3 regions of the Methylobacterium sp. Leaf85 genome follow, and region 2 is predicted to be linked to each of the others. Evidence: predicted binding sites of a transcription regulator. Region 2 holds the regulator's gene; each other region holds the start of a gene.
What was found. Region 2 encodes LexA, which represses DNA repair genes until DNA is damaged. Its sites were predicted from a motif close to TGTTCNNNNTGTGTTCNG; they were not measured.
Positions count from the first base shown of each region.

Region 1: recA (recombinase RecA) is a predicted target of LexA. The motif match lies at 9,168-9,185, and genes of this name have one in related genera.
Region 3: ASF08_RS00325 (ATP-dependent helicase) is a predicted target of LexA. The motif match lies at 3,950-3,967, and genes of this name have one in related genera.

Region 1 is NZ_LMME01000012.1:249,205-259,985, reverse strand. It holds gene ASF08_RS24690 (calcium-binding protein) at 1-119, shown strand, start outside; gene ASF08_RS09945 (hypothetical protein) at 288-851, shown strand; gene rfbA (glucose-1-phosphate thymidylyltransferase RfbA) at 861-1,751, opposite strand; gene rfbD (dTDP-4-dehydrorhamnose reductase) at 1,748-2,656, opposite strand; gene rfbB (dTDP-glucose 4,6-dehydratase) at 2,658-3,740, opposite strand; gene rfbC (dTDP-4-dehydrorhamnose 3,5-epimerase) at 3,818-4,369, opposite strand; gene ASF08_RS09920 (DUF2147 domain-containing protein) at 4,555-4,986, shown strand; gene alaS (alanine--tRNA ligase) at 4,979-7,657, opposite strand; gene recA (recombinase RecA) at 8,016-9,107, opposite strand; gene cckA (cell cycle histidine kinase CckA) at 9,240-10,781, opposite strand, start outside.
Region 2 is NZ_LMME01000032.1:220,784-231,564, reverse strand. It holds gene oxc (oxalyl-CoA decarboxylase) at 1-576, opposite strand, end outside; gene ASF08_RS18940 (GntR family transcriptional regulator) at 1,236-1,928, shown strand; gene lexA (transcriptional repressor LexA) at 2,345-3,082, shown strand; gene ASF08_RS18930 (ComEC/Rec2 family competence protein) at 3,076-5,337, opposite strand; gene gltX (glutamate--tRNA ligase) at 5,516-6,943, shown strand; gene gltA (citrate synthase) at 7,173-8,462, shown strand; gene rpsD (30S ribosomal protein S4) at 8,714-9,331, opposite strand; gene murI (glutamate racemase) at 9,536-10,414, opposite strand; gene egtB (ergothioneine biosynthesis protein EgtB) at 10,610-10,781, shown strand, end outside.
Region 3 is NZ_LMME01000001.1:66,369-77,149, reverse strand. It holds gene ASF08_RS00335 (hypothetical protein) at 3-248, opposite strand; gene ASF08_RS00330 (PhoH family protein) at 380-1,096, opposite strand; gene ASF08_RS00325 (ATP-dependent helicase) at 1,534-3,939, opposite strand; gene ASF08_RS00320 (hypothetical protein) at 4,081-4,332, shown strand; gene ASF08_RS00315 (AsmA family protein) at 4,520-8,119, shown strand; gene ASF08_RS00310 (hypothetical protein) at 8,149-8,940, opposite strand; gene ASF08_RS00305 (S9 family peptidase) at 8,937-10,781, opposite strand, start outside.

The DNA.
Region 1 (10,781 bases), on a different contig from region 2:
GCCGAGACACGCTGGTGACCTTCAAGGACGTCGCCTCCTCCAACAAGATCATCCTGCACGATGTGGCGAGCGCAGACGTGCAGGACGCGATCAACGAGTTGTTCGTCTTCGGCGCTTGACGCGGGCGCCTCTGCCGATGGGCTCCGTTCCCGGTCGCACCGGGAGCGGAGCCCGGCATTCGGTTCCATGGGCCCGGTGTGAGCGGACGATCCGGTGGTCCTTAATCGGTCGGGCACGAAGAAGGATGATGGCGTGTGTCGCCTTCGGCCCCATGATAGGTCGGAGCCATGACCCTACCCGCCGGACGGCATTCCCTCACCACCCCCACCTCGGACGCCGAGGCGCTGATCGAGACCCTGAGCGCACGGCTCCTGAACGGCGACAGCGCGACGACGGTGCTGGAGGGCTGGTGCGAGGAGCGTCGGCTCGCGTCGGAGGCCCGTCTGGTGGCGACGCGAGTTCCGGGTCCCGAACGGCTCCCGAGCCCGGTGCAGAGCCGGCGGCTGGCTTTGTCCGACGGAGAGGCGGTTCGCTACCGGCACGTCCGCCTGAGTTGCGCCGGCTACGTCCTGTCGCAGGCCGAGAACTGGTACGTCCCGGCGCGTCTGACGACGGAGATGAACCTGTCCCTCGACAGGACGGAGGCTCCCTTCGGCCGGGTGGTCCACACCCTGTTCCCGAAACGCAGGAACCTCCGGCTGCTGAGATTGTGGCCGCGGGATGCGGGCGTTCCCAGCCCGTCGGATCTCGTCTTCGCCATCGAGGCGATCCTCTCGGACCGGTCGGGGCGTCCGATCTGCGAGGTCAGCGAGACCTATACGGGCGCCATCCTCGCCAGGGGCGAGGTCTAGGCGAGCGGCTCACTCGTCGAGGCGGGATTCCGGGTCGAGCTTCGACAGTTTCAGCAGGTTCTGGCCGTAGGCGGTCTTGGCGAAGAGCTCGCCACGGGCGATCAACTGCGCCTTGTCGATGAAGCCTTGGAGATAGGCGATTTCCTCCAGGCAGGCGACCTGGAGGCCCTGCCGGTTCTGCAGCGTGCGCACGAACTCGCCCGCCTCCAGCAGGCTGTCATGCGTCCCCGTATCGAGCCAGGCATAGCCGCGCGACATGCGCTGCACATGGAGTTCGCCCAGGTCGAGATAGGCTTGGTTGACGGATGTGATCTCCAATTCGCCGCGCGCCGAGGGCTTCACTGCGGCGGCGATGTCGAGCACCCGGTTGTCGTAGAAGTAGAGGCCGGTCACGGCCCATGGGCTTTCCGGCTCCGTGGGCTTCTCGACGATGCGCAGGGGCCGCCCGTCACGGTCGAGGGTGACCACGCCGTAAGCCTCCGGGTGGTCCACGTGATAGGCGAAGATCGTCGCGCCGGTCTTCCGTTCGCGCGCCTGTTTGAGCATGGCGCTCATGCCCGAGCCGAAGAACAGGTTGTCCCCCAGCACGAGGGCGACGTCGTCCGTGCCGACGAAGTCGCGACCGATGGTGAAGGCCTGGGCGAGGCCTTCCGGGCGCGGCTGAACGGCGTAGCTGAAGGAGAGGCCGAACTGCTCGCCGGTGCCGAACAGACGCTCGTAATTGCCGAGATGCTCGGGGCTCGAAATGATCAGGATCTCGCGGATGCCGGCGAGCATCAGCACCGAGACCGGATAATAGATCATCGGCTTGTCGTAGACGGGCAGCAGCTGCTTGTTGATCGACAGGGTCGCCGGATGGAGGCGCGTGCCGGACCCACCGGCGAGAACGATGCCCTTCATGACTGTGCCTCTGCTGAATGATGCGCGGGGCCGACAAGCCGGTCGAGGATGTCGTCGAGGGCGGCCTGCCAGGGGCGCGGCGCCAGCCCGTAGGCCTTCGTCAGGCTCTCCGTCGACAGTTCCGAATTGGCGGGCCGCCGCGCGGGCGTCGGATAGGCGCTGGTGGGGATGCCGTTGACCGGAACGCTCCGCCCGCCGCGCGCGGCCGAGCCGGCGACGATGGCTTGCGCGAAACCGTGCCAGGTGGTGGCGCCCGCATTGACGAAGTGATGCGTGCCCGTGGGCGCGTCGCTGTCGGCGGAAAGACGCAGGGCGATGTCCGCGAGGGCGGCGGCGAGATCGGCGGCCGAGGTCGGGCAGCCGCGCTGGTCGTTCACCACGTTCAGCGCATCCCGCTCGGCTGCGAGCCGCAGCATCGTCTTCACGAAGTTGCCCCGGTGCGGGCTCACGACCCAGGCGGTACGCAGGATGGCGTGGCGCGGATTGGCGGTGCGGACCGCCATCTCGCCGGCGGCCTTGCTGGCGCCGTAGACGCTGGTCGGACGGATCGGCGCGTCCGGCGCATAGGCGCCCGATGCGGCGCCGTCGAAGACGTAATCGGTGGAGACGTGGACGAGGGGGATGCCCCGCCGCGCCGTCTCGGCCGCCAGGATGGCGGGGGCCAGGGCGTTGAGGCGCCAGGCTTCCACCACCTCCGACTCGGCCTTGTCCACGGCGGTGTAGGCGGCGGCGTTCACCACCGCCCCGATGGTGCGCTCGGTAAAGATCCGCGCCACGGCTGTGGCATCGGTGACGTCGAGTTCGGTACGGGTCGGGGCGACGAGGGTCACGCCCGCGCCCCAGTGCCGGGAGGCCTGCAGTTCGGTGCCGACCTGGCCCGCCCCGCCGAGGATCAGGATATCCATCTCAAGCCTTCGCCGCTTGCGTGCCGAGGCCGAGGCGCTCGCCGGTATAGCGGCCCTCGCGGATCGGACGCCACCACGCCTCGTTGTCGAGATACCAGCGCACGGTCTCCTCAAGCGCTTCCTCGAAGGATTTGGTGGGGGTCCAGCCGATCTCCCGCTCGGCCTTGCCGGGATCGATGGCGTAGCGCCGGTCGTGGCCCGGCCGGTCGGCCACGAAGGAGATCAGGCGCTCGTGCGGCCCATGCTCCGGCCGCAGCCGGTCGAAGGCGGCGCAGAGCGCCTTCACCACGGCGAGGTTGTTGCGCACCGAGCGGCCGCCGAGAAGGTAGGTCTCCCCCAGCGATCCACGTTCCAGCACGGCGACGAGGCCGCGTGCGTGGTCCTCCACGTGGATCCAGTCGCGCTCGTTGAGCCCGTCGCCATAGACCGGCAGCGGACGGCCTTCGAGGGCGTTGAGGATCATCAGGGGGATCAGCTTCTCCGGGAAATGCCGGGGGCCGTAATTGTTGGAGCAGTTCGTGACCAGCACCGGCAGGCCGTAGGTCTCCCCCCAGGCCCGTGCCAGATGGTCGGAGGCGGCCTTGGAGGCCGAATAGGGCGAGCGCGGGTCATAGCGGCTGTCCTCGGTGAAGAACCCGTCCGGCGGGAGCGAGCCGTAGACCTCGTCGGTGGAGACGTGGAGGAACCGGAACGCCGCCTTCGCTTCGCCGCCGAGGCTTTCCCAGTAGGTGCGGGCGCCATCGAGCATCACCTGCGTGCCGACGACGTTGGTGCGGATGAAGGCGCCCGGGTCGGTGATCGAGCGGTCCACATGGCTCTCGGCGGCGAGATGCATCACCGCGTCAGGCCGGAACTCGGCGTAGAGGGCGTGTACGGCGGCGGGATCGCAGATGTCGCCGGTCACCAGCCGGTGCCGCGGATCGCCATCGAGGGGAGCCAGCGAGATCGGATTGGCCGCATAGGTCAGCGCGTCGAGGGTCGCGACCTCATGGCCGAGATCCTGGACGAGGTGCAGGACCAGAGCCGAGCCGATGAAGCCACAGCCGCCCGTGACCAGAATGCGTTGGGATTTGGCCATGTTCATAGATCCTGGTGGTCACGCATGGGCGGTTCGGTATCGCGTCGTTCCGACGTGCCTTCGCCGAGGGGGCGGGCGGTACGTCAGAACACCGCGCCCAGATCGGCGAAGGACGGTGCCACGCGGTCCTTGTCGGACAAGACCGCCTCGTCCTCGCCGACCGGCCAGTCGATAGCCAAGTCCGGATCGTTCCATGCCAGATTGCGGTCGTGCTCGCGGCTGTAATAGGCCGACACTTTGTAGGCGACCATGGTGTCGGGTTCCAGGGTGCAGAACCCATGGCCGAAGCCCACCGGGACGTAGAGTTGTTCGCCCTCGGCGGCGTCGAGCCGGACGGCGACATGCTGTCCATAGGTCTCGGATCCGCGCCGCAGGTCGACGGCGACATCGAGGATGGAGCCCGACAGGACGCGCACGAGCTTGGCCTGGCCCGCCGGTGCGAGCTGGAAATGCAGGCCGCGAACGGTCCCGCTCTGGGCGGAGAAGGATTGGTTGTCCTGCACGAAGGCGTCGGCGATCCCGGCCCCGGCCAGGACATCGGCCCGGAAGGTCTCCGAGAACCAGCCCCTGTCATCGCCGAAGCGATTGGGCACGACCCGCTTCACCGCGGGAATCCGTGTCTCGACCACACGCATCGCGATTCTCCATTCAACTTCGGCGGTCTCTAGGCGCGTGCCGGGGCGCCCTGTCAAGGCATGCGGTGGCGTATCGGGCCGGTCTCGACCCTGCGCTTGCCCCTCCCATGCCGGAGGGCTAACTCCCGCTTCCCGCGAGGCGGGGCCGCCCCGGCGGTCGCCGGAACCGTTCGAGAGGACGAAGGATGACGATGAAGTTCACAGCGATGCCAACGCGATCCGCCGTGGCCGTCATGGCCCTGATCGCGATGACGGGAGGGGGCTTCGCCCAGAAGGGGGCCGACCCGAGCGGGGTCTGGCTCACCGAGAACGGGGATTCGAAGGTTCGGATCGCGCGCTGCGGCGGTGGCTATTGCGGCACCCTGGTGAGCGTGCCGGGCAAGGGCCTCGATTCCAAGAACCCGGATGCCTCGCTGCAATCCCGCAGCCTGATCGGCGTCCAGATCATGAACGCGGCGACCCCGTCCGGGGACGGCTACGAGGGCTCGCTCTACAACCCCAACGACGGCAAAACCTATTCCGGCAGTCTCACGGTGAAGGGGCCGAACGTGGTCGAGGTCGCCGGTTGCGTGATGAGCGTGTTCTGCAAGCGCCAGACTTGGAAGCGCGTCAACTGACGGAGAGCGCCTGGGCGATGGCGTCGATCGCCGCCTGGGCGCCGGTTCCCTCCGGGCCACCGGCCTGGGCCATGTCGCGGCGTCCGCCGCCGCCCTTGCCGCCGAGATGCCCGGCCCCGGCGCGGACGAGGGAGACCGCGTCGAACCGGTCGGTCAGATCCTCGGTGACGCCGACGACGAGGCCGGCCTTGCCGTCCGGCGACACGCCCACCAGGGCGACGATGCCGGAGCCGATGCGGCTCTTGCCGGCATCGGCGAGACTCTTCAGGTCGCGCATCTCGACGCCCTCGACGACCTTGGCCATCAGCTTGACGCCGCCGACCTCGACGATGCCGTCGTCGTTCCCCGACGAGCCGCCCATGGCGAGCTTCTTCTTGGCGTCCGACAATTCGCGCTCCAGGCGGCGGCGCTCCTCGATGAGCGCACTCAGCCGCTCGGGGACATCGGCGCTCTGGACCTTGAGGAGCCCGGCGATCTGGCCGAGGGTGCGGCTCTCCTCGGAGCGGTGACGACGGGCCGCCCCGGCGGTGAGGGCCTCGATGCGGCGCACGCCGGCGCCGACCGCACTCTCGCCGAGCACCGAGATCTGCCCGATCTCGCCCGTGCGGCCCGCATGGGTGCCGCCGCAGAGTTCGATGGAGAAGGCCGGAAGCCGGCCCTCCTCCGCGAGCTCGCCCCGATCGTCGACCGGGCGTCCCATGGAGACGACGCGCACCTCGTCGCCGTATTTCTCGCCGAACAGGGCGCGGGCGCCTGAGGCGACGGCCTCGTCCTGGGCCATCAGCTTCGTCACCACGGGCGTGTTCTGCAGGAGCACCGCATTGGCGATGTCCTCCACGGCGCGGAGCTCGGCCTCGTCCATGGGTTTGGGATGGCTGAAATCGAAGCGCAGGCGCTCGGCCGAGACCAGCGAGCCCTTCTGGGCCACATGGTCGCCGAGCACCTGGCGCAGGGCCTCGTGCAGAAGATGGGTGGCCGAATGGTTGGCGCGGATCGCCGACCTGCGGGCGTGATCGACGGTGAGCTCCGCTGCCTGCCCCAGGGTCAGCCGCCCCTCGTCGACGGTGACGTGATGCACGAAGAGATCGCCGAGCTTCTTCTCCGTGGCGGTGACCCGCGCGGTCAAGCCCGACGCGGACAGGCGGCCGGTATCGCCCACCTGACCGCCGGATTCGGCATAGAACGGGGTCTGGTTGAGCAATACGAGGCCGGTCTCGCCGGCCGACAGGCTTTCCACCTCGGCCCCGTCGCGCAGGAGCGCGGTGACGATGCCTTCCGCGCCCTCGGTCTCGTATCCGAGGAACTCGGTGGCGCCGACGCGCTCCTTGATGCCGTACCAGACCGTCTCGGTGGCGGCCTCGCCCGAGCCGGTCCAGGCGGCGCGGGCGGCTTTGCGCTGGCGCTCCATCGCCTGGCCGAACGCGTCGGTGTCGACGCCGATGCCGCGGGCCTTCAGGGCGTCCTGGGTCAGGTCGAGGGGGAAGCCGTAGGTGTCGTAGAGGGTGAAGGCGGTCTCGCCGGACAGGTTCTGGCCGGAGACCAGGGTGCGGCTCTCGGAATCGAGGATGGCGAGGCCCCGCTCGAGGGTGCGACGGAAGCGGGTCTCCTCCAGGCGCAGGGTCTCCGAGATCAGGCTCTCGGCGCGGGTCAGTTCGGGATAGGCCTGCCCCATCTCGCGGACCAGGGTGGGAACCAGGCGGAACATCACGGGCTCGCGGGAGCCGAGGAGTTCGAGGTGGCGCATGGCCCGGCGCATGATGCGGCGCAGGACGTAGCCGCGGCCCTCGTTCGACGGCAGCACGCCGTCGGCGATGAGGAACGAGACGGAACGCAGGTGATCGGCGATGACGCGGTAGGAAGCGACGGTGCCGGGCTCCGGCGGCCGGCCAACCGCGTGGCTCACCGCATCGATGAGGGCCTTGAACAGGTCGGTGTCGTAATTGCTGGTGACGCCCTGGAGGATCGCCGCCATGCGCTCCAGCCCCATGCCGGTATCTATGGAGGGGCGCGGCAGGGCGAGGCGGTTGCCCGGCTCGATCTGCTCGTACTGCATGAAGACGAGGTTCCAGAATTCCAGGAACCGGTCGCCGTCCTCGTCCGGCGAACCGGGAGGACCGCCCTGGAGGCCGGGACCCTGATCGATGAAGATCTCCGAACAGGGACCGCAGGGGCCTGTATCGCCCATCTGCCAGAAATTGTCGGAGGTGCCGATGCGGATGATCCGGTCGTCGCCAAAACCCGCGATCTTCTTCCAGAGATCGGCCGCATCGTCGTCATCCGCATAGACGGTGACGAGCAGCCGGTCCTTCGACAGGCCGAATTCCTTCGTGATCAGGCTCCAGGCCAGTTCGATCGCCTGCGGCTTGAAATAATCGCCGAAGGAGAAGTTGCCGAGCATCTCGAAGAAGGTGTGGTGGCGGGCCGTGTAGCCGACATTGTCGAGGTCGTTGTGCTTACCGCCGGCGCGGACGCATTTCTGCGCCGTGGTGGCACGGTTGTAGGGCCGCTTCTCGACGCCGGTGAAGACGTTCTTGAACTGCACCATCCCCGCATTGGTGAACATCAGGGTCGGGTCGTTGCGGGGGACGAGGGACGACGACGGCACCACGGCGTGGTCCGCCTTGGCGAAATAGTCGAGGAAGGCCGACCGGATCTCGTTGACGCCGCTCATCGTGAAATGACTCTGTCGTGCGCTTTGGGCCGTCGAGACGACGACCCGAGGCTTCTTCGTGGCTTGCGCCCTCATAAGGAGGCCGGACCGTCGAGTCACGCCCGGTCGATTGCGGTGGGTTCCGCTTTTTCACGACGTGGGCTGCAAAACGGCCGCGGCGCCCGTTGCGTCCCCTCGGAATGGCGGTTCGAGGGTGGCTTCGTAAGTCCGTCGCGGGCCACGCGAAGGTAGTGCGTGCGAGCCGTTCGGGCTCTCGTCGAGGTCAAGCCGGAGGGCGGATCGATACTGCACCGATCCGATCATCAAAAAAGGCCGCCGCAGGGAGCTGCGACGGCCTCTTCGATGACCTGCGAGGCGATCAGGCCTCGCCTTCGTCCAGATCGTCCTCGGTGGGCTTGGCCGTCTCGAGGATCTTGTCTGCGAGCAGGCCGGAATTCTGCCGGATCGCCGCTTCGATCTTGTTGGCGATGTCCGGGTTGTCGCGCAGGAAGCCCTTCGAGTTCTCGCGGCCCTGGCCGAGGCGCTGGCTCGCATAGGAGAACCAGGCGCCGGACTTCTCCACGATCCCGGCCTTCACCCCGAGGTCGATCAACTCACCGACCTTCGAGACGCCCTCACCGAACATGATGTCGAATTCCACCTGCTTGAAGGGCGGCGCGACCTTGTTCTTGACCACCTTGACGCGGACTTGGTTGCCGATGGCCTCGTCACGGTCCTTCAGGGTCGAGATGCGGCGGATGTCGAGGCGCACCGACGCATAGAACTTGAGCGCGTTGCCGCCCGTGGTCGTCTCCGGGCTGCCGTACATGACGCCGATCTTCATCCGGATCTGGTTGATGAAGATGACCATGCACTTGGAGCGCGAAATCGAGCCCGTGAGCTTGCGCAGGGCCTGGCTCATCAGGCGCGCCTGAAGACCGGGCTGGCTGTCGCCCATCTCGCCCTCGATCTCGGCGCGGGGCGTCAGCGCCGCCACCGAATCGACAACGAGCACGTCGATGGCACCCGAGCGCACCAGGGTGTCGGTGATTTCCAGGGCCTGTTCGCCGGTATCGGGCTGCGAGATCAGGAGATCGTCGAGCTGGACGCCGAGCTTGCGCGCATAGACCGGATCGAGGGCGTGCTCCGCGTCCACGAAGGCGCAGACGCCGCCCTTCTTCTGGGCTTCGGCGATGGTGTGAAGGGCAAGGGTGGTCTTGCCCGAGGATTCGGGGCCGTAGATCTCGATTACCCGGCCACGCGGCAGGCCGCCGACGCCGAGCGCGATGTCGAGGCCGAGCGATCCGGTGGAGATGGTCTCGACCTCCGCCACCTTATCGTTCTTGCCGAGCCGCATGATCGAGCCCTTGCCGAAAGCACGCTCGATCTGGGACAGCGCGGCATCGATCGCCTTCGCCTTGTCCTTGTCCACCATCGGGGAATCCACAACTTTCAGCGCGGGCTGGGCCATTCGTCGGCATCCTTATGCATGGGGAGAGCTCAAGGCTCAATGTGCCTCGGATGCGAATGATGTACTTGGTTTGTTCTCTTTTCGCAAGGTGCCGGGCGCCAATTTCGCATCATTCGGTGGGAGAACGTCGCCCTAACGGGCGATCGTCTCCTTCACCGTTTCCACGAGCTGCTTGAGGCTGAAGGGCTTGGGCAGGAAGTTGAAATCCTCGCCCTCGGGGAGGTTCTTGCGGAACGCGTCCTCGGCATAGCCGGAGACGAAGATCACCTTCAGGTCCGGGCGGTGCTTGCGCAATTCGCGCAGCAGCGTCGGACCGTCCATCTCCGGCATCACCACGTCGGAGACGACGAGGTCGATGGTCTGGTCGACATCGCTGATGAGGGCCAGGGCGTCGAGGCCGGAGGCGGCTTCCAGAACCGTGTAGCCCCGTGCCGACAGGGCTCGGCTGTTGACCGCGCGCACCGGATCCTCGTCCTCGACCAGCAGGATCACGCCCTGCCCCGTATGATCCGGCGAGGGTTTGCGCGGGGCGGATTGCCCGCTGCCGGGCTTTTCGACGTCGCGTGCTCCCCGGAGCCGGCTGGCGGCGATCTCCGCGTTGCTCTGCGGGGCGGCGGATGCGAGGGCGGGCTCGGGGGCGGGCTCGGCGGCCGGTTCGTGACGCGGCAGGTAGATTCGGAAGGCCGTGCCGCTGCCCACGGTCGATTGCACGTCGATGGTGCCGCCGCTCTGCTTGACGATGCCGAACACGGTGGAGAGGCCGAGGCCCGTCCCCTTGCCGATGTCCTTCGTGGTGAAGAACGGCTCGAAGATCTTCTCCATCACGTCGGGCGGGATGCCCTCGCCGGTATCCAGCACCTCGATCAGGACGTGGTCGCCCGCCGGTGCGCCTGGCCGGCGCTCGGTGTTCTCCAGACCTTCGAGGATGTTGGCGGTGCGGATGAGCAGGCGCCCGCCATTGGGCATCGCATCGCGGGCATTGACCGCGAGATTGACGATCACCTGCTCGAACTGGTTGACGTCGGCCTTGATCGGCCAGATGTCGCGCCCGTGCTTGAGGTCGAGGTCGACCCGCTCGCCGAGCAGACGCTTGAGCAGCAGCGTCAGGTCGGACAGCGCCTCGCCGACATTCATCACCTCCGGGCGCAGGGTCTGGCGCCGCGAGAAGGCCAGCAGCTGCCGCACCAGGCTGGCTGCCCGGTTTGCGTTCTGCTTGATCTGCATGATGTCCTGGAAGGCCGGATCGGTGGGCCTGTGGCTCGCCAGCAGCAGGTCGGAATAGCCGATGATGGCCTGGAGGACGTTGTTGAAGTCGTGCGCGATGCCGCCGGCGAGCTGGCCCACCGTGTCCATCTTCTGGGTCTGGGCGATCTGCTGTTCGAGCTGGCGCTGTGCCGTGGTGTCGAGGGCGTAGAGGATCACGCGCTCGCGGTCGGGCTGGGAGGACCCGTCCTCCGCAGCCGCGGTGTCGCCGCCGGCCGGGCTGAGCCAGACCCGCGCCGAGCGGTTCCCCGGCCCCGCCAGTGCGACCTCGATGGGTTGCACCTCGATGGTCCCGTCGGCGGCCTTCACCAGGGCGCTCTCGAGGGCGGCCCGGTCGCGGTCGACCAGGGCCTCCCACATGGTCGGCTCTGTGCCGAGTTCGCCGCGCCCGTCCGGCACGGCCTGGCGCGG
Region 2 (10,781 bases):
GGCGCCGGCCTCGGCCTCCATAACCTGGGAGAAGAGCTTGGCGGGCAGGTCGAGATAGACACCGCCCGGGCGGCCGGACACCGCCGCGCGGATGGCACGGGCGACGGCGATGCCGATATCGGCGGCATGAAGCACGCGGAAGGCCGCTTTGCAGAGGGGCTTGGCGATGGCGAGCTGGTCCATCTCTTCGTAATCGCCCTGCTGCAGGTCGACGATCTCGCGCTCGGACGAGCCGGAGATGAGGATCATCGGGAAGCAATTGGTGGTTGCGTTGGCGAGCGCCGTCAGACCGTTGAGGAAGCCGGGGGCCGAAACCGTGAGGCAGATGCCGGGCTTCTTCGTGAGGAAGCCCGCGATGGCGGCCGCATTGCCGGCATGCTGCTCATGGCGGAAGGAGATGACACGCATGCCCGCAGCCTGGGCGAGACGACCGAGATCGGTGATCGGAATACCGGGAACACCGTAGATCGTATGAATATCGTTGAGCTTCAACGCATCGATGACGAGATGAAAGCCATCGGTGAGCTCAGGCTCCGCCGATACGTCGACATCGATTCTCTGGGCCAAAGCGGACATCGTGTTCTCTCCCTGGTTCTTTGCTGTTTTGTTATGATTTGTGACCCGCTGGGCAGGCGAGCCGATGAGGTGACGTCCCCATCGTGGGGCGGCGGGGGCGTCCACGGCCGCACGTCTCGGCGAACCCGTATTTTTCTTAAGTCAGACCGAAAAAATTATGACCTCCTCAAGCAAACAGCTCATGCTTATCTTGAAGACCGTCCGTAAACCTCCCGACCGAAGGGCTACGGAACGTAATGCGTTATAATGCGTGTCCCTACGTCGACAGCGTGCTGTGATGCCACCGCCAATCCGCCGAAGCCTCATCACGACCGCGCTCAGGCCGCGTTACAGTCGGATAACCCTCCGCATCTCTCGACAATTGGTGGCATACCAAATACCAACTGTCAAACGGTTTTGCATGATCTTGCCGGTTTGGTCGGGCTTCAGCGAATGCGCGGCACTGAAACGAACGAGACGATGGCGAGTGCGGCATCGACGCGGCTCCAACGACCGAATGCATGTCCTCCGGATTGCTAGGACAAGAGATGCCACTATTCTTGTGTTGAAGGATTTCTTTGCCCCGAAGCGTTCCTTGTATTTTGAACGCGGGTTTGGCATGCTTCACACCAAGTGTGCTCGACCCTGTGTGCGAGTTGAAATCATTCTAGGTGTCGAAAATGGTTAAGACGGATACGTTTCAAGTAAAGCCCATCGTTGCGACTTCGAGCTTGCGTGCATTGGCCTACGACGCGCTCAAGGAAGCAATCACGAATATGAACATCTATAATCAGCGCGAGGAGGTGAGGCTCGACGAGAGGAAGCTGTCTCTCAACCTGGGAGTGAGCCGCACCCCGGTGCGCGAAGCGCTGACGGTACTCGAGCAGGAAGGTTTCGTACGGTTCGAGGCCCGGCGCGGCGTCTTCGTGATCAAGAAGTCGAAGAAGGAGATCGTCAGCATGATCCAGGCCTGGTCGGCCCTGGAGAGCATGGCCGCTCGCCTCGCCTGCGAGCGAGCCACAGACGAGCAGTTACACTGCCTGCGCGAGCATTTCCCGGAATTTTACGAGGGTCGTCCGTCGGATCATCTCGACGAGTATTCGGAAGCCAATATCCGCTTCCACCAGAAGATCATTTCGCTGGGCCAGTGCGACGTCATCAAGGATATCACCAGCAATCTGCTCATGCACGTTCGCGGCATCCGCAACACGGCCATGCGCCAGGGCGACCGTGCCGCCAACTCGATCAAGGAACACGTGGCGATCATCAAGGCGCTGGAGGCGCGCGACGCGGAACTTGCCGAACGCCTGGTGCGCGAGCACGGCCTCGGCCTGGCCAACCATGTCGAGAAGTACGGCGACTATCTCGACTGAACGGCATCGTCGCCGGTTTCCGGTCGCTGCGACCGCCAATGTCGGCGAACGAGACGAGACAGCCGGCTTCGGTCGGATCGAAGCGTCTGTATCGGCTCGCCGATCCGTCACAGTGATCGAAACGAATCCCCGATTCTGCGGCGAAGCCAGCGACCGGTAGCACCGTCGCTATTGAACGACCACGCCGAGGCGATCGGCCCTCGGGGTGGGATGTCGTCGGGATGGAGCCGACTTGCGAGGCGCGAACCGCCAGCCGGGCTCCGGCGCCGGGATGCCGGCGAATGTCCGCCCAGGAACAAACTCTACCACCGCGTTAACGGAACCCTTGCAGAACACTTCCAGAACGTCTACCGTGTTCGTGTTTTGTTTCAGCGGCGTTAGTCGCGGCCATTGGCTTCAGTGGAAGAGTGATCTGTATGTTGACGCGTAAGCAGCTGGATCTTCTCCAATTCATTCAGCAACGGATGCAGGGGAGTGGTGTCCCGCCCTCGTTCGACGAGATGAAGGACGCGCTCGATCTCAAGTCGAAATCGGGCATCCACCGGCTGATCACGGCCCTTGAAGAGCGCGGGTTCCTGCGGCGCCTGCCGAATAGGGCCAGGGCGATCGAGGTGATCCGGATGCCCGAAAGCCTGACCGGCGCCCCCGCGCCGAAGCCGGCTCCCGCCGGCGAAGTCCGCCGCTTTACGCCCAGCGTCGTCGAAGGCGGACGGTCCAAGGCGACGCCATCCATGCGCCCGCCGACGACCCAGGCTCAGGACGAGAGCGGACGGGCCATCACCATCCCGGTCATGGGTCGGATCGCGGCCGGTACGCCGATCTCGGCGATCCAGAACCAAAGTCACTCGGTCACGTTGTCTCCCGACTTCCTGTCGGGGGGCGAGCATTATGCCCTCGAGGTGCGCGGCGATTCGATGATCGAAGCGGGTATTCTCGATGGCGATCTGGTGGTGATCAAGAAGCAGGACACCGCGAATACGGGGGACATCATCGTGGCCCTCATCGACGATGAGGAAGCCACCCTGAAACGCCTGCGTCGTCGCGGTTCCTCCATCGCCCTGGAGGCCGCCAACCCCGCCTATGAGACGAGGGTGCTGGGTCCCGACCGTGTACAGATCCAGGGTCGCCTGGTCAGCCTCGTCCGCCGCTACTGAGGCCGGTCCGAGGGTGTGTCCGGCAATGGATCGCCTTCGTCGATCTCGGGATCCTGTAGTTTCGCGGTCTCGGCCGGTGTCGAGTGCACAGGCGAGGCCTCGGCCATGACCCGCCGCCACGGAGGCCGGACGTTCGGCGAGCGTGCCGATGTCGCGACAGGACCGTCCGGCCCGAAGCGAACTGCTGTCGCCCCCCGCTCCGCCAGGAACGCCCGATCGACGATGAGGCCGACGCGGCATCCTTTGGGAGCGTCGCGGCGGGCTATGATGATGCTTGCCCTCTCACAATCCTCGGTAAAGGCTCGCTTGTCCTTGACGAGCGCCACGATGCGCCGTGTCTCCGTCCCTGCGGTGCAGCCGACCGCATCGCAACGGCCTTTCGTGGAGACGGATACGGCACCGGCCTTCCGAGAATCGCCGTCCGCCTTGAGCCATTGTTCGAGGACGAAGGCGGGCGGGTTTCCGAGGATTGCGAGCCGGCCGTCTGGGTCGCGCAGGGCCGCGCCCCCACCCTCCCGGTCGATATAGAGGTCGTAGCGAGGTGGCGTGGCGGCGAGCGCGATGCCGAGGGCGGCCGGAGCGAGGCCGATCCAGCGCAGCCCCGACACGGGGAGCGTCAGCAGGAGCAGGGCGAGGGCCAGCAGGCAGAGGGCCGTGCTGCCATAGGCCGGCACGACGAGGGTGGCGTGGCCAAACCCGCTGATCCACCCGGAGATCGTGAGCATCCCCCGTACCGCGAGCCCCATCGCCCACCAGACCGGCTGATCGAGGGCAAAGGGATAGGCGAGGATTCCGAGCACCGCCGCCGGCATCACCGCCAGAGATACGAGGGGCAAGGTCAGCGCGTTGCCGACGATGCCGAACGGCTGGACGGTCTGGAAATGATAGGTCGCGAACGGCGCCGTCGCGATCTGGGCGACCATGGTCGTCGCCAAGGTGCCGAGGACCGCGACGGTGAGGAACCGCCATGCGCGGGCCAAGAGACTGGCGCCTTCGCGTGGCGGCATCCAACGATTGAGCGTGCCCGCGCAGGCGATGAGGCCGGCCACCGCGCCGAAGGACATTTGGAAGCTCGGGCCGAGTAGCCCGTCGGGCTCGCGCGCGAGGGCGATCAGCGCGGCCAGGGCGAGGTTGCGCATGCTGAGCGCGGGACGATCTACGAGGATCGCGCCCAGCATCACGAGGGTCATGATGAGCGATCGCTCGGCGGCGATGTCCCAGCCCGAGAAGACGCAATAGGCGGTGACGCCGACCATGGCGAAACCGGCGGCGATCTTCTTGATCGGCCAGATGAGGGCGAGGCCCGGGACGAGGGCGAGGAGCGCGCGAACGAGCCAGAACACCACTCCGGCGGCGAGTACCATGTGGAGCCCGGAAATCGAGACCACGTGGTAGATCCCCGCCGCGCGCAGGACATCGTTGGTCTCGGCATTGATGAGGCCGCGCTTGCCCGTCACCAGGGCCGCGGCCACCGCGCCGGCCTGCCCGCCATTGGCATCGGTGATCCGCCGGGTCAGCGCGTTGCGCGCATCGTCCACGGCAGCGGCGAGCGAGACCTGCCAGGGCAAGGGTCTCGGCGGAGGCTTCACCTCGATCTTGCCCACGAGAGAGCCGACGGCGCCGATCCCGCGAAAGTAGGCATCGCGCGCGAAATCGTATCCGCCGGGCCGGGCCGCCTCGGGCGGGGGCAGGAGCCGCGCCGTCGCCGAGATGTAATCGCCGGGCTTCAGGGTGAGCGCCTTTTTGTAGGACACGCGAACCCGCGTCGGCCGGCGATCCGGCGTCAGGGTGCCGAAACTCTCCACGAGGACGATGAGCCGCGCACCGACCTCCCGCTCGTCGAGGGCTTCCACAAGGCCTGTGAGCGGCGCGATGGTCGTCCGGGCCAGGACGGGCGCCGCCACGATCCGCAGGCGCAACACAGCGGCCGAGAAGCCGAGGAAGGACGCGGCGAGTCCGAGAACCAGAGCGAGGGCGACGGGCCTTGAACCGAGGAACGGTACGGCGGCCGAGAGGGCGAGCGCCACGAGGAGCGGTGCCGCCAGCGATGGCTCGCCGTTGGTGGCGGTGAAACAGACGAGAATGCCGAGGCCGAATGCGACGGCGAGCCACGGAAACAGGCGGCGCTGTTCGGATTCCTCCGCGAGCCCGCCGGCGAACCAGCGTTTTGCCGCCTCTACCATAGCCGACGGGGATCGCGGACGGGCCAGGCCCGAAAACGTCGCGCCCTTTGCTCGCGCGCTGGCCTGGGCCATCTGCCGCTGCGTCTCCCTCAGGGCTCACCCTTTTGGAGAGAGCCCGCACGAGCGGCACCGCCTCCGCCTCGCGACTCGGCGCCACGTTTTCTTAACGTCACCGCAAACGCATGCTACATGCGCCGATCCGGGCCGGTCGATCCGCCCTCCCACCTTCACGCACAAGTTTAGCCGCCCGATGTCGTCACCCGTCGTTACGCGTTTTGCCCCCTCCCCCACGGGGTACCTGCATATCGGGGGAGCGCGCACGGCGCTCTTCAACTGGCTCTATGCCCGCCATTTCGGCGGTCGCATGCTGCTGAGGATCGAGGATACCGACCGGGAGCGCTCCACCCAGGGCGCCATCGACGCGATCCTCGAAGGGTTGCGCTGGCTCGGCCTGGATTGGAACGGAGACGTCGTATACCAGTTCGCCCGCGCGGATCGGCACCGCCAGGTCGCGGAAAGCCTGCTCGCCTCGGGCAACGCCTATCACTGCTATGCGACGCCGGACGAGCTCACCGCCATGCGCGAGGCCGCGCGCGCCGAAGGCCGCCCGATGCGTTACGATGGCCGCTGGCGCGACCGCGATCCGGCCGAGGCACCGGCCGGTGTTAAGCCGGTGATCCGCCTGCGCGCTCCGTCCGACGGCGAAACGGTGGTGGAAGATCAGGTCCAGGGCCGCGTGACCTGGGCCAACAAGGATCTCGACGATCTCGTCCTGCTGCGCTCCGACGGTAACCCCACCTACATGCTCGCCGTCGTCGTCGACGATCACGACATGGGCGTGACCCACGTGATTCGCGGTGACGACCACCTCACCAACGCCGCCCGGCAGGGACAGATCTACGACGCGCTCGGCTGGTCCGCGCCGATCATGGCGCATATCCCGCTGATCCACGGGGCTGACGGCGCCAAACTGTCGAAGCGTCACGGAGCACTCGGTGTCGACGCCTATCGCGACCTTGGCTACCTGCCTTCGGCCTTACGCAACTACCTCGTCCGCCTGGGCTGGAGCCATGGCGATCAGGAGGTGTTCTCGACCGAGGAGATGATCGCCGCCTTCGACCTGAAGTCGATCGGCCGCTCGGCTGCCCGATTCGATTTCGCGAAGCTCGAGAATCTCAACGGGCTCTACATTCGCGGGGCGGACGATGCCGTGCTGATCGATGCGATCGAGACGATCCTTCCGGTGCTCGCTCCCGATCGCGGATTGCCCACCGCTTTGTCGCCCGAGCTTCGTGCCAAGCTCGGCGCGGCGATGCCCGGTCTCAAGGAGCGCGCCAAGACCCTCGTGGACCTCCTCGACAGCGCCTATTACCTCACCGCGTCGCGTCCCCTCGGCCTCGACGACAAGGCGAAGGCCCTCCTGAGCGAGGAAGCTCGCCAGCGTCTCGCGGCGATCCTGCCGGCCCTCGCCGACCTGCCGGAATGGAACGCGGCCAGCACGGAGGGCGCGGTGCGCCGCTTTGCCGAGGAAAACGCGCTAAAGCTCGGCCTGATCGCCCAGCCATTGCGGGCCGCGCTCACGGGGCGCGCGACCTCTCCGCCGGTCTTCGACGTCATGGCCGTGCTCGGACGCGAGGAGTGTCTGGGGCGCCTCGGAGATCAGGCATCCTCGACCTGATCACAGACGCTCGACGGGTGACAGATCGGCCCGGTTTTCGCTTGCGCGGCCGAGTGGCGAGGGGGATCGGTTGTAGGCGGTGTGCCGATCCGCTAACCCGATAGGTGTGTGAGCACCTGCAGCAAAAGCCTGTTCGTGCGCGCCGGTCCGAAGTGGCGGATGTCGCCATTCGGGCCGGCGCTACCCTCTGCCAAGGTCTGCCTTCTGCCAAGAAAGGGTCCACGTCTCCATGAGCGCCACCAGCACGATCTCCGTGGGCGACAACCAAGTCGATCTTCCGATCAAGACCGGTACGATCGGACCCGACGTCATCGACATCGGCAAGCTCCACGCCAAGACCGGCATGTTCACCTTCGATCCCGGGTTCACCTCCACCGCGTCCTGCGAATCGAAGATCACCTATATCGACGGCGACGCCGGCGTCCTCCTGTATCGCGGCTATCCCATCGAGCAGATCGCCGAGCAGGGCGACTTCCTCGAGACGTGCTACCTGATGCTGTTCGGTGAATTGCCGACGCCCGCCCAGAAGGCGGATTTCGACTACCGGGTCACGCGCCACACCATGGTGCACGACCAGATGAACCGCTTCTTCCAGGGATTCCGCCGCGACGCCCACCCGATGGCGATCATGGTCGCCTGCGTCGGCGCGCTGTCGGCGTTTTACCACGACTCGACCGACATCTCGGACGACAAGCAGCGCATGATCGCCAGCTTGCGCATGATCGCCAAGATGCCGACGCTCGCGGCGATGGCTTACAAGTATTCAATCGGTCAGCCCTTCGTCTACCCGAAGAACGACCTCGATTACACCTCGAACTTTCTGCGGATGTGCTTCGCGGTTCCGTGCGAGGAGTTCGTCGTCAACCCGATCTACGCACGCGCGCTGGACCGGATCTTCATCCTCCACGCCGATCACGAGCAGAACGCCTCGACCTCCACCGTACGTCTGGCCGGCTCGTCGGGCGCCAACCCCTTCGCCTGTATCGCCGCCGGCATCGCCTGCCTGTGGGGGCCTGCGCATGGCGGCGCCAACGAGGCGGCGCTCAAGATGCTGGAAGAGATCGGCACGCCCGACAACGTGGCGAAATACGTTGCCAAGGCCAAGGACAAGAACGATCCGTTCCGTCTGATGGGCTTCGGTCACCGGGTCTACAAGAACTACGATCCGCGCGCCCGCATCATGCAGAAGACGACGCATGAGGTTCTCAGCCAGCTCGGCATCAAGGACGATCCGCTGCTGGAAGTCGCCGTACAGCTCGAGCAGATCGCCCTGAAGGACGAGTACTTCATCGAGAAGAAGCTCTACCCGAACATCGATTTTTATTCCGGCATCACCCTCAAGGCGATGGGCTTCCCGACCTCGATGTTCACCGTGCTGTTCGCGCTCGCCCGCACCACGGGCTGGATCGCCCAATGGGCCGAGATGATCGAGGATCCCTCGCAGAAGATCGGCCGCCCGCGCCAGCTCTATATCGGCCCGGACAAGCGCGAATACGTGCCCATCGGCCAGCGCGGCTGATACTCGGGTTCAGACTCTCCGCCGTATCCAATCTTGGTTTCCGAGAGCGGACTCCAGGCTGCGAGTTGATCGTCCGTTAGAAGAGTTACCGAAGGCGGGGTGGCCAGATAGGCTGTCCCGCCTTTCTTGTGCTCTACCCGCACCGCAGGCCGCCAGCGGAGCGCAACCTGACCCGTTCCAAAGAGCATCGGGCAAACAAAAAGGCCGCCCTCTCGGGCGGCCTTTTTCGTCTCGGTGATGATCCGGTGGGATCAGCGCGAATAGAACTCGATCACGAGGTTCGGTTCCATCTGGACCGGGTAGGGAACTTCGCTGAGGCTCGGCACGCGGGTAACGCGAGCGGTCATCTTGGCGTGATCCACCTCAATGTAGTCCGGCACGTCACGCTCGGCGAGCTGCGAGGCGACGACGACGATCTCGAGCTGCTTCGACGAATCCTTCACCTCGATCACGTCGCCCGGCTTCACGAGGAAGCTGGCGATGTTCACGCGACGGCCATTCACCTTGACGTGGCCGTGGTTCACGAACTGGCGGGCAGCGAACGGGGTCGGCACGAACTTGGCGCGGTACACCACGGCGTCGAGGCGACGCTCCAGCAGGCCGATCAGGTTCTCGCTCGAGTCGCCGCGCAGGCGGATCGCCTCGGCGTAGTAGCGGCGGAACTGCTTCTCGGTGATGTTCGCGTAGTAGCCCTTGAGCTTCTGCTTGGCACGCAGCTGCGTGCCGAAGTCGGACATCTTGCCCTTGCGGCGCTGGCCATGCTGGCCGGGGCCGTACTCGCGGCGATTGACGGGGCTCTTCGGGCGGCCCCAGATGTTCTGGCCCATACGGCGATCGAGCTTGTGCTTCGCCTGAATACGTTTTGACATCGCGGTTCCTCTCAGCGAGTGAGATTGGTCGAGGAACGCGCCCTCCTCTTTCCGAAGCGGCCCGGGGCCGAAGCGGAACGACAGAGCGGACATTGCCGCTCACGGGTGCGCTTGAAAAAGCTGCGGGGCCCCTCTCGGAGCCCCGTAACTGAGCGCTGCATAGGCGAGAGAGGCCCGGAGGTCAATGCCGAGGCGGCAACGCATCTATTGCAGAGCGAGCGGCATCATCTCCACGGCGACATCGCCGACGCCCCTGGCATCGAGAGAGCGACGCAGGGAGGGCGTGATGCCGGCACCGCTGGTGAAGGCCGTCAGCCCCGGAGGGATGTCGTCCAGCGGCTTGCGCCGGGATGGACCGAGAAGCTGCGTGACCCGGCGGGCGATGGCCGGGGCCGGATCGATCCAGGTCACCTCCCAGGGGGCGAGGCGCTGGAATCGCGTGAGCAGCAGGGGATAATGGGTACAGGCGAGGCAGACTACGTCCGTACGTCGCCCGTCCTCGCTCTCGACGAAGCATGGGGCGATCTCGGCGGCGATCAACGCGTTGTCGACAGGGCGGCCCGCGAGTTCGGCCTCGGCATAGGCCGCCAGATTCGGCGATCCGACCAGGGTGACCGCACAGGCGCCCGCATAAGTCTCGATGAGGTCGTGGGTATAGGGCCGCGCCACAGTGCCAGGCGTCGCCAGGAGGCTGATCCTGCGCGAGCGTGTCGCCTCCGCCGCCGGCTTGATCGGCGGCACGACGCCGACGAACGGTGTCGAAAAGCGCGCCCGGAGTGCAGGAAGCACCAGGGTCGACGCCGTGTTGCAGGCGATCACGACGAGATCGGGGCCGTGGCGTAGGAGAAGTCTCTCCATCACCGCCAGGACGCGGGCGACGAGGATGGATTCCGATAGACGCCCGTAGGGAAAGGCGGCGTCGTCGGCGGCATAGACGTAACGCGCGTCGGGCCGGGCGCGCCTCACCTGTTCGAGAACGGTGAGGCCTCCAAGACCGGAATCGAACACGAGAATGGTTGGGGTCGGCCGGATTTCAGCCGCCAGGGCCGCCGTCATCACTCCTGCCATCAGATCGATCCGCATACGAGCCTTGCCTGGACACTGTGCGTGGATGGAGGAGTGTCGGGCCGGCAGGGTTAAGGCCGTGTCACTGAGGCATGAAAAAGGCCCGGCATTTTTCGCCCATGCGCGCCGCGTCGATGGGCGCAGGCGAACGGCCGTTGCCGAATGGCGGCGGGGCCATATTTCCGCATCATGGATGCGAGTGGAGTGATCGACATGGCAGCGACGGCGGCAATCCGCGAGACCTCGCATCGTCAGACGGAAAGCGCGGCATTCCCGCCGCCAAACGTCTCGGAAAGGCCGGTGGATCGCGCGGCCTGGATCAGGGCCTTCCGCGCCGTGCGTGACGAGACAGAGCGCCGCGCCGCGCCGCTATCGCCGGAGGACC
Region 3 (10,781 bases), on a different contig from region 2:
GATCACATGCGGTGCATGCGACGGTGATGCATCATCCGGTGACGCATGTGGTTACGGTGCATGCGCATGTGGTGACGACGGTGCATGCGGCGATGCATCCGGTGCTCCCCACGGTGCATGCGCACGGGGGTGACGGTCTCGGAGGACGTCACGCCCATCGGGGCGCCGGGAGCGGCCGAAGCGCTTGTCGCGAGGGCGCCAGCGCCGAGGCTTCCGACCATGGCAAGCGCGAAGATCAATTTTTTCATCGGGCGTTTCCGTTCTCTTTCACCCGAGCGCGGCGCTCGGATTAATCTCCCCCGCTCGCGCCGGAGAGATGATTGCCGCACGCCGAGACGTGCGGCGGGTCCGGTTCGACCCGCCGCTGATAACACTCAAGTCAGAGTTTCGTTTCCTCGAAAGCCCGAACCCATTCGGCGCAGATGCCAGAACGGACGATGTCGTCGAGGGTGAATTCGACGATGGGAACCTGCATCATGCGGCTTTTCACGAGGTGGATCACGGTCCTGAGGCCCGACGTCTCGCGCAGGTCGGTCTGGGACACGTCGCCGTTGATGATGACCTGGCAATCGTCGCCGATGCGGGTCAGGAACATCTTGATCTCGGCGGTGGTGGTGTTCTGCGCCTCATCCAGGATCACGAGGCAGTTCTTGAAGGTGCGTCCGCGCATCACCTCGAAGGGGACCACCTCGATGTCGCCGGTCTTCATGGCGATCTCGTAGGCGGCGTCGCCCATGCGCTCCTTCATGGTCTCGGTCAGCGGCGTGACCCAGGGCGCGATCTTTTCCTCCAAGCTGCCGGGAAAGAAGCCCAGCGAGCGGCCCGATGGCACGTTGGGACGGGTGATGATGACCTTGGCGATGCGGCGCTGGCGGAGCTGATCCGCGGCGCGGGTTCCGGCGATGTAGGTCTTGCCGGTGCCGGCCGGACCGAGAACGATGACCTGCTTGCTGACGGCGAGGGCATCCAGGTACTCGGCCTGTCGGACGGTGAGAGGCTGGATAGGGCCTAAGTTACGCTCGTCGTCGAACCGGGTGCGGTGCAGCCGCACCGGGCGGTCTTCTACCAGCTCAAGTCGTGTGCGCCGTCTTTTCATCGATCAACACTCCAACTGGACTTGCCAACTAGGGTTCAACTGATCTTCGACCTGCCTACGCGCCCTGCCCTCGATAAGATTTGTTACACTATCTCTGACAATCGTTAACGAAAGAATTCGACGGCAGGTCTTTTAGTTCCAGATGTCGCCCCACGACCTGTGGACGACTTGGCCTATGAGTGACGGGCTCCCGGTGCGGCAAGCCACGAATCACCCACGCACACACCATGCCGCTCCGGTGGCGACAGGGGCATGACGGCACGAAATCCCGGACGTGTGTCCGAGTTTCGCTTCGGAAACGCGCAGATGAGGGAGAGTTTCAGTTTTCGACAGGTGAGATGGTGGAACGACGAAGCATCCATCTCGACCACGGCCCTTCACGAGGGGCGAAACCGGCCGGGTCCGCACGACGTGTCGCATGCGGCCGGCGGGGTGCTTCACCCTGGCTGGATGAAGCTGTCGAGAACCATCTTGCGGCCGGCCTTATCGAAGTCAACCGTCAGCTTGTTGCCGTCGACGGCCGCCACGTTGCCGGGGCCGAACTTGGTGTGGAAGACTCGCATACCATCCGAAAACGCGGACGGCGCGCCCGTCGACTTCGCCACGAGCTCGCCCTCGATCTGGCGCGGTCCGCCATTGCTCCGGCCGGGCGAGGACGATCTTCCGAAACCTTGCCCACCCCCGCCTCCGAACCCCTGGTTTCCCGCGGTGTTGGCCTGCGCCCGCTGCCAGCCCGGCGTCCCGTAGGACGAGCCGAACGGCGCCGGGTTCCGGTCGAAGCGCGAGGCACCGGCGGAGAAATGCGCGGGGGCGTCGACCACGTCGACGGCGTCGGCGGGCAACTCGTCGATGAAGCGGCTCGGCACCGTGGAGGACCACAGGCCGTGGATGCGCCGGTTGACGGCAAAGGACAGCTTGGCGCGCTTGCGCGCGCGGGTCAGGCCCACATGGGCGAGGCGGCGCTCCTCCTCCAGCCCGGCCCGGCCGCTCTCGTCGAGCGCCCTCTGGTTCGGGAACAGGCCGTCCTCCCAGCCGGGCAGGAACACCGTGTCGAATTCGAGCCCCTTGGCGGCATGCAGCGTCATCAGCGAGACCCGGTCCGCCCCCTCCTGCTCGCTCGCCTCCATCACCAGGGAGACGTGTTCGAGGAAGGCCGCCATGTCGGGGAATTCCTCCATGGAGCGCACGAACTCCTTGAGGTTTTCGAGACGCCCGGCGGCATCGGCGGATTTGTCCTTCTGCCACATCTCGGTGTAGCCGGATTCCTCCAGGACGGTCTGGGCCACCTCGGAATGGGGCTGGGTGCCGACCATCCGCGCCCACCGCGAAAAACTCTCCACCAGGGCGCGGACGCCGGAGCGGGCGCGGGGCTTCAGCTCGTCGGTCTCGATCAGGCTGCGCGCCGCCTGGAGCAGCGGCACGCGCTGCGAGCGGGAATAACCGTGCAGGATCTGCAGGGTGGCGTCGCCCAGGCCCCGCTTCGGTGTATTGAAGATTCGCTCGAAGGCGAGGTCGTCGGCCGGGTTCATGGTGACGCGCAGATAGGCCAGGGCATCGCGGATCTCGGCGCGCTCGTAGAAGCGCGGGCCGCCGATGACGCGATACGGCAGGCCGAGCTGGACGAACCGGTCCTCGATCTCGCGCATCTGAGCCGAGATGCGCACCAGCACGGCGATCTCGGAGAGCGGATGCTGCTTGGCCTGCAGGCTCTCGATGGATTCGCCGAGCTGGCGCGCCTCTTCCTCCGAATCCCAGGCGCCGGACACCGTCACTTTCTCGCCGGCGACGTCCTCGGTACGAAGGGTCTTGCCGAGGCGGCCCTCGTTCCTGGCGATGAGCCCCGAGGCGGCGGCGAGGATGTGGCCGGTGGAGCGGTAGTTGCGCTCCAGCCTCACCACGATCGCGCCGGGGAAATCGTGCTCGAAGCGTAGGATGTTGTCGACTTCCGCCCCGCGCCAGCCATAGATCGACTGGTCGTCGTCGCCGACGCAGGCCACGTTGCGGTGGCCCTGGGCCAGAAGGCGCAGCCAGAGATACTGGGCGACGTTGGTGTCCTGGTACTCGTCCACCAGGATGTAGCGGAAACGCTGCTGGTAATTGGCCAGCACGTCCGGGTTCTCGCGCCACAGCTTCAGGCAGAGCAGCAGGAGATCGCCGAAATCAGCGGCGTTCAGGGTCAGGAGCCGGGCCTGATAGGCGGTGTAGAGGGCGCCGCCCTTGCCGAACGCAAAGGCGCTCGCTTCGCCGGGGGGTACCTGCTCGGGCAGGAGCCCGCGGTTCTTCCACCCGTCGATGGCCGAGGACAGGGCGCGGGCGGGCCAGCGCTTCTCGTCGATGTTCTGGTCGACGATGACCTGCTTCATCAGGCGAAGCTGGTCGTCCATCCCCAGGATCGTGAAGTCGGATTTCAGCCCCACCATCTCGGCGTGCCGGCGCAGGATCTTGGTGCCGATGGAATGGAACGTGCCGAGCCAGGGCATCCCCTCCCCGGCCGGGCCGATGAGGGAACCGATCCGGTGCTTCATCTCGCGGGCGGCCTTGTTGGTGAAGGTCACCGACAGGATGTCGAAAGGCCGCGCCTTACCGGTCGAGACCAGATGGGCGATTCGCGTGGTGAGCACCCGCGTCTTGCCGGTGCCCGCGCCCGCGAGGACGAGGACCGGCCCTTCGGTCGTCTCGACGGCGCGGCGCTGCTCGGGGTTCAGCCCTTCGAGATAGGGGGAGCCCTGCGGCCTGAGGGAGGCCATGGCGCGGGCGGCGATGGAGCTCTGCGCGGCCTCGGCCGCCACGCCGGAGGCCGGCGCCGGCACGGACGCCGCCGCTGCGTCGGGATGCTGTTTCATGCTGCCTCCCTGGACCAAAACGCGAACGGCGTCGAGGGTCGGGACAACGGGGCCGCCCCGCCCTCGCCCGCAAACGGAACTCCGGCTTCATGTCGGGCGTCGTCTCACCATATCCCGGCCGTCATCATAGAAGGCTCCGCCATGCGCACGCGTTCCTTGTCCGTCCTCTCCCTCGCGGCCCTGGCAGGCGGCCTCGCCTTGTCTCCGGCCATGGCCCAGTCGCCCGGCACGCGGTCGCTGAACGAGACCAACGACCGTCTTTCCAGACAGAGTGAGATTCGCGGCGTCCGGCACCAGCAGCAGTTCGAGAACAACCAGATCCGCATGCAGATGCAGCGCAACGAGATCACCCGTCCGGCGCCGATCGGCCCCGGCATCGCCCCGCGCCGCTGATCGGACCGGTCAAGGGTGAAGCCCGGCACCTGTTGACCGCGGGGTTCGACCCTGGCGCGCATCCGGGATCGGTGTGCTATGCCGCATGGGGTGGGGGCACGAACCGGGCATGACGTCCGGTTGAGACCACGTGCCCGCCCCATGGCAGGCCCCGAGACCGGGCCGGAGCGAGGCGGAAACCAAGACGGTGCGAGACATCCTGACCGCGCTGGCGGGCGCCGTCATCCTGATCCTCGTCGCGGCCCTCGCGGTCCCGCCCCTCGTGGCCTGGGAAAGCTACCGCACGCTGGTGGACCGGGCGATCGGGCGATCCCTCGGCCTCGACGCACGGACCGAAGGGCGGATCGGCGTCAGGCTCCTTCCCTCGCCGCGCTTGAGCGTCGATCGGCTCCGCATCGGCGGACAGGCCGACAAGCCGGCCCTCGACCTCCAGTCCGTCGCGGCCGAGATCGGCCTCACGCCGCTGCTGACGGGAGACATCCGCTTCACCGAGACGCGGATCGGCCGGGCCGAGATCAAGCTTCCGATCAGCGACGACGACGCGATCCGCCTGCCCGCCGACCTCTACCGGACCCTCGCCGACCAAGACTTGGCCATCGAGGACCTGACGATCGGGCAGGTCGTGCTGACGACCCTCGTGCCGCAGAGCGGCCGCACCGATCAGGTCCGCGCCGAGGCGGTGCATCTCTCCGCGCCCCGGCTGCTCGGACCCTGGCGGATCGAGGGGATGAGCGGCGCGGTCGCCTTCCGGGTCGCCACCGGCGAGCCCGCGGAGGACGGCAGCGTCGCGGTGAAGATCTCGGGCGGCGGCGACACCCATCCGCGTTTCGAGGCCGATGCCCGCATCCGCCTCGACCCGATGGCGGGCGAGCCGGAGGCGACCGGGGACGCCCCGCGGGCGATGATCCCGAAGGCGGAAGGCACAGCACGGGTCGTGGTCGGGCCGCCGGTCCAGGTGGCGGGCGCCTACCTGCCGTTCTCGCTGGGCGGGACGTTCAAGGCCCGCGGCCCCATCGTGCGCTTCTCCGACGTGAAGGCCGAGATCGACCCCGGCGGTCAGCCCATGCGCCTTGCCGGCACCGGGCGGATCGACCTGCGGGCCTGGAGGGCGGCACTGACCCTGGAGACGCGCCGCCTGGACCTCGACGCCTTCCTGATCTCCACGGGAGGACAGGCCCTTGTGGCGCGCGGGATGCCGCGCGCGAATTCCGAGTTGCCGATGATGGTCGATCTCGATCTCGGCATCGAGAGCGTCGCCCTCGGTCTCGACGATTGGACGAAGCTTCAACTCTCCGGCACGTTCGACCGGACGGGGGGGCTCGCCCTCCGGCGCTTCTCGGTGACGGCACCGGGCGAGGCCGGCCTCACCGCCTCCGGTGAGCTCGATACGCAGCCTGCCCTCCGGTTCACGGGCAACGTTTCCCTCGACGCCACCGCATCGGACGGGTTCGGACGGTACCTGCGCAAGTTCGGCCTCGGCGGCCCGGCCGTCGCGGTGATGGACGGGCGCCCGATCCAGGCATCCGCGGACCTCTCGACGGCGAGCCCGTCGCTGTCGCTGCGCAACCTGCGGCTCTCCCTCGGCGAGGCGCGGATCACCGGCAACGCCCGCTATACCCAGGCGGAGGCGGGCGGGCGCGGCCGCTTCGACGCGCAGCTCTCGGCGCAGGGCGTCGACATCGCGGCCCTGCCCTCCTTCGGCAGTGCCCTGTCCGGCCTCCACGACCACGATATCGGCCTGACGATCCAGGCGAGGGACGTGCGCTACGGGCCGGCCGGAGCGCGTTCGGGCAATGGGACCATCGCCGCGAGCATCCAATCGGACGGAGCGAGCCTCAATGTCGGCAGCCTCGACGTCACGGATGTGGCCGGCGCCAACGCCAAGCTCTCCGGCCGCATCGCCCCTGACGGGTCCGGCCGCATCGCAGGCCGGATGTGGGCGCCGGTGGCCGCCCCCCTCATCGCCCTCCTCGACAGGACCTGGATCGCCGAGGCCCGGATGATCCCCGGCTTCCTCCGGGCCGGTGCCCTCGATCTCGCCGTGACCCTGGAGCGCGAGGCCGGGGACGCCGACACCCTGCGCACCAGCGCCGACGGGACCGCGGCGGGCGGCAGCCTCGACCTCGACCTGCTGTCGCGAAGCGGCCGCATCGACAGCCTCTCCCTTGGATTGACGACCCCGCTCGCCGGGCGCTGGTTCGAACGCGAGGACATGGCGGCCCTGCGCAAGCCCGCCGCCCTGCGCATCACCGGGACACGCGGACAGGCCGGAGCGGATGGCGCGGTCCCGCCCCTCGGCCTCGACATCTCCGGCACCATCGCCGACCTCACCCTCTCGACGGTGAAGCCGGTCGTGCCCGGTCCGGGGCAGGCCCCGCCGGAGGCCGGCGAGATCCAGGTCAAGACACCCGACATCGCGCCCTTCCTCCTCCTCGCCGGCAGCACCTCCGCCCTGCCCTCGCCGCTACCGGCGGACTTGCTGGTGGGGTTGTCGCGGGCGGGGCGGGATGCCCATGCGGATGTGGCCGGGCGGATCGCCGGGGCCACGATCCTCGCCAACGTCAACCGGTCGCCGGCGGGCGACATCTTCGGCAGCGTGGCGCTGGGGCGGCTGTCGTTGCCCTGGCTCGCCGCGGCCCTGGTGATTCCCCCGGAGGGTAAGAAGCAAGAGGCCGGGGACGGCGCTCGGTTCGGGGCCCCGACCGCGGACCGGCCGCCCATCGACCTCGACGTGCGGGTGGACGCGCTCGAACTCGGCCGACGCTTCACCGCAGAGGGCGCGGCCTTCGGTGCCCGTCTCGACAACCGCGTCCTCTCGATCCGCGACCTCAGCGGCCGCCTCGCCGGGGGCCGTCTCATGGGGACCGTCACGCTGTCCCGGCAGGGCGGAGCGGCGGCGCTCACCGGGGAAGGGAGCCTGAGCGACGCTTCCATCGCCGATCTCGTCGGTCCGGGGCCGATCTCCGGCCGCGCCAGCGCGACCCTGCGGTTCGGTGCCTCGGGCCAGAGCGTCGTGAACATGGCGAACAATCTCGGCGGCAGCGGCGATATCGCCCTGACCGATCTCGTGCTGCCCGGCGGCGATCCGGGCGGGATCGAGCGCGCCCTGGTGAAAGCCCTCGCGGAGGACGATCCGCTGCGGGACGGACGGCTCCAGGCCCTCGTTACAGAGGAACTCGCCGCCGCGCCGATGCCGGTGAAGGGGACCGTGAAGGCGCCCGCGACCCTCTCCGGCGGGTCGCTCCGCGCGGCCCCCCTCGCCTTCGATCTCGGTGGACCGCGCTGGGCCGGCACCCTCGCCATCGACCTGAATACCGGGCGGTTCGATGCGCGCGGGACATTGACGGGAGGCGGATCGCCGAAGGGCTGGACGGGCGGGGTTCCGGCGGTGCAGCTCGCCTATTCCGGCCCGCTCAGCAAACCCGAGCGCAGCGTCGATGCCGGCCCGCTGACCAACGGCCTCGCCGCCGTGGTCCTCCAGCGCGAGCTCGACAAGATCGAGCTGTTCGAGGCGGATCAGATCGAGCGCCAGCGGCGTCGCGCACGGATCGAGATGGACAAGGCCCGCGCCGCCGCCATCAAAGCGGCGGCCGAAAAGGCCGCGGCGGAGAAAGCCGCGGCCGAGAAAGCGGCAGCGGAGAAGGCGGCCGCCGAGGAAGCCGCTCGTCAGGCGCGCATCCGCGCCCTGGCACCGAGCCTGGAGGATGCCGCGCGCCGTGCCGCCGACGGGCTGCCGGTGCTGGAGGTTCCAGGCCGGGCCGTCGATCCGACCGCGCCGCAGCCCTGATGACGACCGGCTTCGATGCGTTAAGACGATCAGTGAGCCGGCCGCGCTGACCGGGCGGCGGTGATCGCATCGGTGAGCACCGGATTGGCGCCCTCGGCCGTCAGGGTCGCCACCGGAACGACCACCACGTCGGCGCAGGCCTGGACCACGTGGGCGAGGTCGAACTGCACCGCGAGGCCGCCCGCCTTCGCATCGGGCCAGACGGTCATGGCCGGAGGCCCGTCGCCATTCGGCATGGCGACCGCCTCGCGGCACTCGTCGTCATCGGCATCCGCCTTCGCCTTCGCCTGGCCGGTCCTGGGGCGATAAGCCTTGAGGTAGAGGTCGAAGAGCCGCTTGGAGGACAGGGACACCATCCTGCTTCCATCCATCTCGGTCTGGAGCGCCACCTTGCCGGTGAGGGCGGGCGGAAGCAGCGCGGTCCAATCGACGGGAGCACCGGAGACGAGGTCGTAGACGATCGCCGAGGTGCCGGTATTGGGATGTGCGCCGCCGCAGAAGGCGCTGTCCGTCATCGTGTAGCTGAGGAAGCGGGGACCCCGCATGGTCACCTCGATGTGCCGGCCGTAATCGGCATGTTTGCCTCCCTCCGCCAGACACTCGGCGGCGGCTTTCCGCACCGCTCCGTCGAGGCGCTGCACGGCGGCGTTGATCCGCCGTTCCGCGTCGTCGACGGGGTTGGCGATCCGCGGCATCGCCGGCAGATCCTTGGCGAGATCGGGGGGGACCTGGAGGGACACCGCCCTGTCCGCCGCCGCGCCGGGGCTTAAGGTCGCCAGCAGGCACGCGGCGGCGGTTGCGGTGCGGGCGAAGGCCGTCACGAGTGCGGCCCCTCGCCGGCTCCGGCCCGGCCCACCGCCCGCAGGGCGAAGGCATAGATCAAGGCCACCTCCTCCAGCCGGTCGAATCGTCCCGCCGCCCCGCCATGGCCGGCTTCCATGTTGATCCGCATCAGGACGGGACCGCCGCCGGTCATCGTGGCGCGCAGACGCGCCACCCATTTCGCCGGCTCCCAATAGGTCACGCGCGGGTCGGTGAGGCCGCCGAGCGCGAGGATCGCCGGATAGTTCTGGGCCGAGACGTTGTCGTAGGGCGAGTAGGACAGAATGGTCTCGAAATCCTCTTCACTCGCGCCCGGATTTCCCCATTCCGGCCATTCCGGCGGGGTCAGGGGCAGGTCGCCGTCGAGCATGGTGTTAAGCACGTCGACGAAGGGCACGTCGGCGACGATCCCCGCGAAGAGCTCCGGCGCGAGGTTGGCCACCGCCCCCATGAGCATCCCGCCGGCCGACCCGCCATGGGCGACGATGCGGCCGGGCGTGGTGTATCCGGCCTCCGCCAGGGCACGGCCGCAGGCGACGAAATCGGTGAAGGTGTTGGGCTTCTTGCCCCGCTTGCCGTCCATGTACCAGTGCCAGCCCTTCTCGGTGCCGCCGCGGACATGGGCGATGGCGTAGACGAAGCCGCGATCCACCAGCGACAGCTGGTTGGTGCGGAACGCGGCCGGCATCATCGTGCCGTAGGACCCGTAGCCATAGAGCAGCAGCGGAGCCGAGCCGTCGAGGACGAGGTCGCGGCGGTGGAGGAGCGAGATCGGCACGCTCTCCCCATCCGGGGCCGTGGCGAAGATCCGGCGCGTCACATAGGCGGCGGCATCGTGCCCGCTCGGGATCGTCTGGCGCTTGCGCAACTGCCGAGCGCGGGTGGTGCAATCGTAATCGTAGGTCTCGGCCGGCGTCGTCATCGACGAGTAGGTGAACCGGATCACCGCCGTCTCGAACTCGTGCCCCGGCTGGAGGCCGAGGGAATAAGCCTCCTCGGCGAAGGCCACCACGTGCTCGTTGCCCTGCGTGTCGCGGACGACGATGCGGGGCCGCGCATTCTCGATCTCGAGGCGCACGAGGTGCTGGGCGATGACGTGCTGGTGGCGGATCATCACGCCGCGCCGGTGCGGGATGAGGTCGTTCCAATGGGCGCGGCCCGACGCGCCGATGCGGGTGGTGACGATCTTGAAGTCTTCCGCCCCGGCCGCATTGGTCAGGATGAAAAGGTGGTTCCCCCAATTCTCCACGGAGTAGATCAGCAGCGGCTCCCGCGGCTGAACGCATAGCAGGGTTGCGTCCGGCGACTTGCGGTCGAGGAGATGCACTTCGGAGGTTTCATGGTCGCTCGCCGTGATGGTGAGGTAATCGCGCGATTGCGTCGTCTCGATATGGACGAAGAATCCGGAATCTCGCTCTTCGTAGAGCAACGTATCGGCGGCCTGCTCCGTGCCCAACACGTGATGCATGACGCGGGCGGGACGATGGTTCTCGTCCACGGCCACATAGTGGAACGACAGCCCGTCGGCGGACCAGACCACCTCGCCGGTGGTCGCCTCTATACTATCCGGGAGATCCTGCCCGGTGCCGAGGTCGCGGACACGGATGGTGTGGAGCTCGGACCCCTTGGAATCGGCGCTCCAGGCGAGGCGGGTGTGATCGTCCGCGTGAACCGCCGCGGCGAGCTCGAAGAATGGCAATCCCTTGCCCTCCTCGTCACCGTCGAGAAGGATCTCCTCGCCCTCTTCCGGACCGCCCGTCCCGGCCGTCTCGGCACCCTGTCCGGGGATCACCACCACCGTGCGCGGACGGCGGCAGACGAGGGGATGCTGCCCGCCCTC